Regions from separate parts of the Paenibacillus sp. FSL R5-0636 genome, predicted to be linked through region 1. Evidence: predicted binding sites of a transcription regulator. Region 1 holds the regulator's gene; the other holds the start of a gene.
What was found. The regulator NrdR, encoded in region 1, represses ribonucleotide reductase genes. The targets are predictions, from matches to a motif close to AACACNATATATNGTGTT.
Positions count from the first base shown of each region.

Region 2: the regulator NrdR is predicted to act here: its motif matches at 1,364-1,381, upstream of nrdI (class Ib ribonucleoside-diphosphate reductase assembly flavoprotein NrdI).

Region 1 is NZ_CP150232.1:2,183,454-2,186,866, forward strand. It holds gene coaE (dephospho-CoA kinase) at 1-570, shown strand, start outside; gene MKX34_RS09455 (lytic transglycosylase domain-containing protein) at 567-1,130, shown strand; gene MKX34_RS09460 (alpha/beta-type small acid-soluble spore protein) at 1,215-1,433, opposite strand; gene nrdR (transcriptional regulator NrdR) at 1,597-2,073, shown strand; tRNA gene MKX34_RS09470 (tRNA-Ala) at 2,325-2,400, shown strand; tRNA gene MKX34_RS09475 (tRNA-Lys) at 2,411-2,483, shown strand; gene MKX34_RS09480 (MarR family transcriptional regulator) at 2,775-3,233, opposite strand; gene MKX34_RS09485 (SDR family NAD(P)-dependent oxidoreductase) at 3,402-3,413, shown strand, end outside.
Region 2 is NZ_CP150232.1:1,546,526-1,549,938, reverse strand. It holds gene MKX34_RS06825 (helix-turn-helix domain-containing protein) at 1-1,064, shown strand, start outside; gene nrdI (class Ib ribonucleoside-diphosphate reductase assembly flavoprotein NrdI) at 1,469-1,828, shown strand; gene nrdE (class 1b ribonucleoside-diphosphate reductase subunit alpha) at 1,815-3,413, shown strand, end outside.

The DNA of each region.
Region 1 (3,413 bases):
GCATCCGGAAAAAGCACAGTGTCTGCACTGCTTGTGAACAAGGGAGCGAGGCTGGTTGATGCCGATGTGATCGCCAGAGAAGTTATGCTTCCCGGGCATGAAGTGTTGGCTGCTGCTGCTAAGCAATTCGGAAAAGAGATCCTTTTTCCGGATGGAACACTGAATAGGGCCAAATTAGGTGAAATCGTCTTTCAAGATCCGGTGGCCCTGCAAACCTTGAACAATTTGACGCATCCTGCCATCCGGCAGGAGATCAAAGACCGTATGTACAGCATGGAGCAGGAAGAGCCGAAGCGGCTTATTATTGTGGATATTCCGCTTCTTTTTGAATCAGGGCTTGAGACCCTGTTCCATGAGATTGTAGTAGTCTACGTTCCCCGTGAAATGCAAATTGCTCGATTAATGGAACGTAATAGGCTCTCTTTAGAAGAAGCAGAAGCGCGATTGAATGCACAGATGGATATTGAACAGAAACGTAATAAAGCGGACTACATCATCGACAACAGTGGCGATCTTGCGTACACTGAGCAACAGGTTGCTGTTTTTTGGGACAGGCTGGGTTTATCATGAAATGGTTACGTAAAAAAAGAGTACTGCTTCTGCTATTTGTTGGTTTTACGGCAATATTGTTTCTGAGTACAAACTGGATGTCGTGGTTTTATCCCATCCATTTTAAAGACGAGATTCGCAAGCACAGCATCACTTATGAGATAGACCCGTTTCTTGTAACCGCGATTATTCGTGTAGAAACGAACTTTAAAACTGGACGAGAATCCAAAAAAGGCGCACTAGGGCTGATGCAGCTTATGCCGGATACCGCGAAGTGGGCGCTGGAAAAGGCCAAGCTTCCAAACGTATCTATGGAAGAACTCAAGCATGAGCCTTCGGCTAATATTGAACTGGGTACATGGTATCTTTCAACTTTATCCCGTCAGTTCGAAGGCAAACGTACAGCAATTATCGCAGCTTATAATGCTGGGCCGGGAAAAGTTCAACGCTGGTTGGACGAAGGGATCTGGGATGGGACAGATGCAACCATTAAAGATATTCCCATTGGTGAAACCAGGCATTATGTACAGCGCGTTAATTATTACTATGATCAGTACACGGACATTTACAAAGAATTTTAATTTCTGCCGCGTTATGTATAAAAAGAAGTATTAAACGACTTGTAGGTCGTTTAATACTTCTTCAAAAAGCTTATGTTGGTCAGGTTATTTGTATTGACCTGCCAGTTGTTGTTCTGCCAGGGTTACAAGACGTTTAGTGATGTAACCACCGATCGAACCATTTTCATAAGAAGTTTTATTGCCTTGGTAACCATCTGGGGAAAGCGTGATTCCTAGTTCTTGGGCAACTTCGTATTTAAGTTGTTCCAAGGCACCGCGGGAATTTGGAGCTACAAGGTTATTGGAGTTGTTGCTTTGGCTCATTGCTGTTCACCTCCTCTGTTGGTAACTGTATTATGTGCCGGACTTGCCATTATCATTACAAGAAAAAAACGGTGATTTCTGGAAATAATAAAAAAGCCGTTCAAAAGCCGGATTTATAACGTTCCGGGACCAAACCATTATGTATTAGGAAGTGATGAAGCTTATGAAATGCCCTTACTGTGATCACACAAATACTAAAGTGCTGGACTCGCGACCAGCGAATGAAAATAAGTCAATCCGTCGTAGGCGTGAATGTGAGCGTTGCAGCAAACGTTTCACTACTTTTGAAATGATTGAAGAGACGCCACTGATTGTAATTAAAAAAGACGGCAGCCGTGAGGAATTCAGTCGTGATAAAATACTCCGCGGTCTCATCCGTGCTTGTGAGAAACGGCCGGTTTCTGTGGAACGTCTAGAAAAGATCGTGTCCGAGGTTGAGAAATCTTTGCGCGGCATCGCCGTGGCTGAAGTGGAAAGCCAACAGATTGGTGAATTCGTAATGGAGCAGCTCTACCCAGTAGATGAAGTGGCTTACGTTCGTTTTGCGTCCGTATATCGCCAGTTCAAGGATATTAACATGTTCATGAAGGAACTCAAGGGGCTGCTGTCCAAGAGTACGGGAGAATTAGAGGGATTATAGGGTTTTGCCCAGTTAGGGCGTTACAGCCAGTCCTAGGGTCTGCTAGGAGTGCTTCTACTGGTTTGTTTCCTCTAAGTTCTCAGCGGGGAATTTGAGTGGAAAAATGAATTTTAAAAAAAGTGTTGACATAGAGGGCGATTTTTTATATTATATAGAAGTCGCCTACGACGCTTGAGTTTATCGGAACAACTCAATTACGACCAAACTAAAATTAAAAAATGTGTGGTTACATACATCTGAAATTTCAGTTTGGGGCCATAGCTCAGCTGGGAGAGCGCATCGCTGGCAGCGATGAGGTCAGGGGTTCGATCCCCCTTGGCTCCACCAAACATCATATGGACTCTTAGCTCAGTTGGTAGAGCAGTAGACTCTTAATCTATTTGTCCAGGGTTCGAGCCCCTGAGAGTCCATCTTAAAGAAACGGCAGAAATGCCGTTTTTTTGTTGTTTGGGGAGTGAGTGACTTTTTATTTGGTTTTGATCGTGGTATAGTTTGGGTAGATAAAAGCGGCTTCGGAAGTTTAGTCAGGAAATAGACCGCATTCCTTTGCGAGAGGGCGGTCTATTTCTTTTTGAGGTAGTTGAGCAATGCAATAATGAACATGCCGAAGATGAATATCAGTGACAATTGTTGGCTCTAATTAAAGACAATCCATATCTAAAGAAACAGCAAGATGCTGTTTCTTTTTTTGTTCCCATTTATTAATTATCATTAAATCCATTAAACTCCTGAAGCATTTCGATAAATGTCTCAAGCTGTTGATTATCCCATTGGGCTATGCGCTCATAAAATATGAACTCCTTATCCTGTAACGCGTCAAAGGTTTTTTGCCGTCCAAGATCAGTGAGAGTAAGAAGTATAGCTCGACGATCGTTAGGGGAGTCTTCCCTTTTGATATAACCCAAATTCTCGAGTTGCTTGATGAGACGGCTGACTGAACTACGATCCATAGCCGTAGATTCTGCCAATACAGAGGCACTTGTTGGACCATAGGAGTACAGCCAACGAACTATATGGAAAGCAGCAGGTTGTACAGATGAATCGAAAGCGGCAGCAGTTCTGACATTTAGGGCATGCGAAGCGCTAATAAGGGCACTAATTTGTCCACCTAGCTTCAGTTCTAATTGTCCTCTCGACGTGTCTTTACGTTCAGTATTCATTGTTTTAACCACCTAACCTTGTATTTTAAAGTCATCAAACATCTATGTAGTTGACATATATCAATCATCGTCATATAGTTGATATATATCAATTATATGTTTTGGACAATACGCTGTCAAAATGAAATTGGCCCTTATGAATTCCTTATATAAAGGAGAATGTTGAAGATGACAAAGCCG
Region 2 (3,413 bases), 640 kb from region 1:
CCCGCGGCGATAAAATGGTTGCTCTGTGCTCAAGTACCGTCCAAATGGCCAAAGATACGCTTACTTCCATAAGACCTTGTTATGTGACCAGTCTGGACTTGCGCAATTTTGCTGTAACCCTGCCCGTCAACGGGACGGATTCACGGCAATGGATGCCTGAGATTGAAATGCTATTGACCCATATTGCCTCCATACTCCATAACTACTTCAATGTAAGGATCATCGGCGCGATCGGCTTTGCGGTCGAGGATCCTTATTTGCTGCGGGAAAGCTACCTCGCTGCGCGAAAAGCGCTTCCTGCTGCGGTTAAAGCACAGTCGTTTGTGTTTTTTGCCGAAGGAGAGTCGCTGGAGCAGGATCATCTGTTGTTTGATTTCTCCGAATTGCGTACAGAGATCCGCCGTGCTTTTGAAGAAATGGATACCCAAGCTTTATACGCCATTATCTCCAAAATGATCGAAATCTTCGACGGCCGGGCCGACCTGCTGGTTCCCGCCACTGATGCCGCCTGCAACATTCTGTATATGGCCACTTCACTACTTGCAGACGGTGAGAATATTGTGGAGCAAATTTTCGAAAATGAACCGGAGGGCTACCGGGCTATCTACCAGATGCATACGATTGAAGAGATCGCCGGCTGGCTGATCCAGTTCCGGGACGGTTGCTCGGACATCCTCTCTACCCGCAGACAAAGCTACAAGGAGCAGCTCGTCAAAAATGTCCAAGAGTATATTAAACGAAATCTCGGAACTAAGCTCTCACTCAATCAAGTGGCAGATGTCTTCAATTTCAGTCCCAACTATCTGAGCCACCTTTTCTCCAAGGTTGCCAAGGTCAACTATGTGGAATATATCACGGAGATCAAAATCACGACAGCCAAAGAAATGATGGCACGCGGGGAAGGTCGCATCTACGAAATCTCACAGAAGCTGGGATATGAGAGTGCCTTCTATTTCAGCAAGGTCTTCAAAAAGGTAACCGGAATTTCCCCCAGAGAATACATGCAGCAACTTAAAGCAGATTCACCGCCTGACCGAAGCCTCGGAGTAAACAACCGTTCTTGAGATCAAGAGATTATTAAGAATAACCCCACTTCGCAAAAATAAAGCCAATAAATCTGCAAGGAGCAGGCTCTGTTCCTTGCAGATTTATTGGCTTGCCATCACCCTCAGCAGCATCCCTAAGTATCACCCTTACTCCTGCAAATTTTTTTATTTTTATTTTTAAACTAGCAAAATACTAATACTCCGGTCTTTCTGCCCTAAAAGCCTGCCAAAAAACCGCTTACGAGACACTTTCCCAGCTATTAAGACGGCTGTTCCCATATTGACTTTTCAACATATAGTAATTAAAATAAACAACGCACACTAAATATAGTATAGATACAATTTTTCAGTATTTAAAGCTTATCCATTCAGTTTTCATACTATTTTCAATAGTTTTTAATATTTACAGGGGGACAGACACCATGCTAGTCGCGTATGATTCAAAAACAGGAAATGTCAGACGCTTCATCAGCAAACTTAAGTTGCCGGCTGTGCAGATTGAGGAGCATATGACGATTGACGAGCCCTATGTGCTTATTACATATACCACCGGCTTTGGACAGATTCCAGAAAAGGTGTCTACTTTCTTGAAGAACAATAATGCCAATCTGAAAGGCATAGCCGCCAGCGGCAATAAGAACTGGGGCGAGCTGTTCGCGCACAGCGCGGACTTGATTGCAGATCGGTATAACGTGCCCGTTATCGGTAAATTTGAGTTATCGGGTACATTTGGCGATGTAGAACGGATTAAACAGGAGGTGAGCCGGGTTGCGGCATATTGAATTAAACAACATGTTGATGAAGAGAGACGAAAGTGGCTTCTTTCAGTTAGACAAAGATCTTGAGGCAGTAGCCGAATTTATGCGGGATGTAGAGCGCCGGAGTCTGGTTTTTGCGAATACAAAAGCCAAGGTTGATTATATGATTGAACAGGATTTCTACGAGAATTTTTACGAACAGTACAGCACGGCGGAGATTGAAGAAGTCTACCAGATTACCCACGCCTACAACTTCAGTTTTCCATCTTATATGGCAGCTTCGAAGTTCTACACGGATTACGCTGTAAAAACCAATGACCGCAAACAATATCTGGAGCATTACCCGGACCGTGTGGCGGCAGTCGCCCTTCACCTGGGACGCGGCAACGCCGATACTGCCGGGGTACTTGCCCGTTCGATGATGGAACAGCGCCTACAACCTGCGACCCCAACCTTCTTAAATGCCGGTAAGAGCCGGCGTGGTGAGCTCGTCTCCTGCTTCCTAATCGAAATGGACGACTCGCTCAATTCCATCAACTATGTGCTGAATACCTGCATGCAGTTGTCGAAGATCGGTGGCGGTGTGGCCGTCAACCTATCCAAGCTACGCTCCCGTGGTGAAACTATCAAGGGTGTTGAGGATGCTGCGAAGGGAATTATACCTGTACTCAAGCTGATGGAAGACGGCTTCTCCTATGCAGATCAGATGGGTCAGCGTAAAGGATCAGGAGCAGCCTATTACAACATTTTTGGCTGGGACGTTCTGGAATTCCTCGACAGCAAGAAGATCAACGCCGACGAAAAAACAAGACTCAAAACCCTGTCCATCGGCCTGATTATTCCAAACCGCTTTTATAAGCTGGCGAAGGACAATGAAGCGCTGCATGTATTTGCTCCTTACAGTGTGTACAAAGCCTACGGAACGCATCTCGACGATATGGATCTGGATGACATGTATGATAAGCTGCTGGCCGATCCACGTGTCAAAAAGAAGAAAGCTATGAGCGCACGGGATATGCTGACCAAAATTGCCATGATCCAGCTGGAATCTGGCTATCCATATATCATGAACAAGAGCAATGCCAATGCGGCCCATGCCCTGAAAAACGTCGGACAGATCAAAATGTCCAACCTTTGTACTGAAATCTTCCAGCTGCAGGAGACCTCAGAGATTGCCGACTACGGACAGGAGAGTACAATCCGCCGCGATGTAAGCTGCAATCTGGCTTCCTTGAACATTGTTAACGTGATGGAACATGGCAAAATCCGTGAATCCGTACATGAGGGCATGATCGCCCTGACCGCTGTTAGCGATATGACCAGTATTTCCAATGCCCCAGGCGTAGCCAAAGCAAACAAGGAAATGCACTCTGTCGGTCTTGGCGTCATGAATCTGCACGGCTATCTGGCTAAGAACAACATTGCTTATGAAAGCGAGCAGGCCCGCGATTTTGCCCGGACCTTCTTTATGACCATGAATTTCCACTCGCTGGAGAAAAGCATGGAAATCGCTGCCGCGACGGGCCGATCTTTCCATGGATTTGAGGCTTCTGATTATGCTACGGGAGCTTATTTTGAGCGTTACCTGACTACCGATTACCGTCCGGTT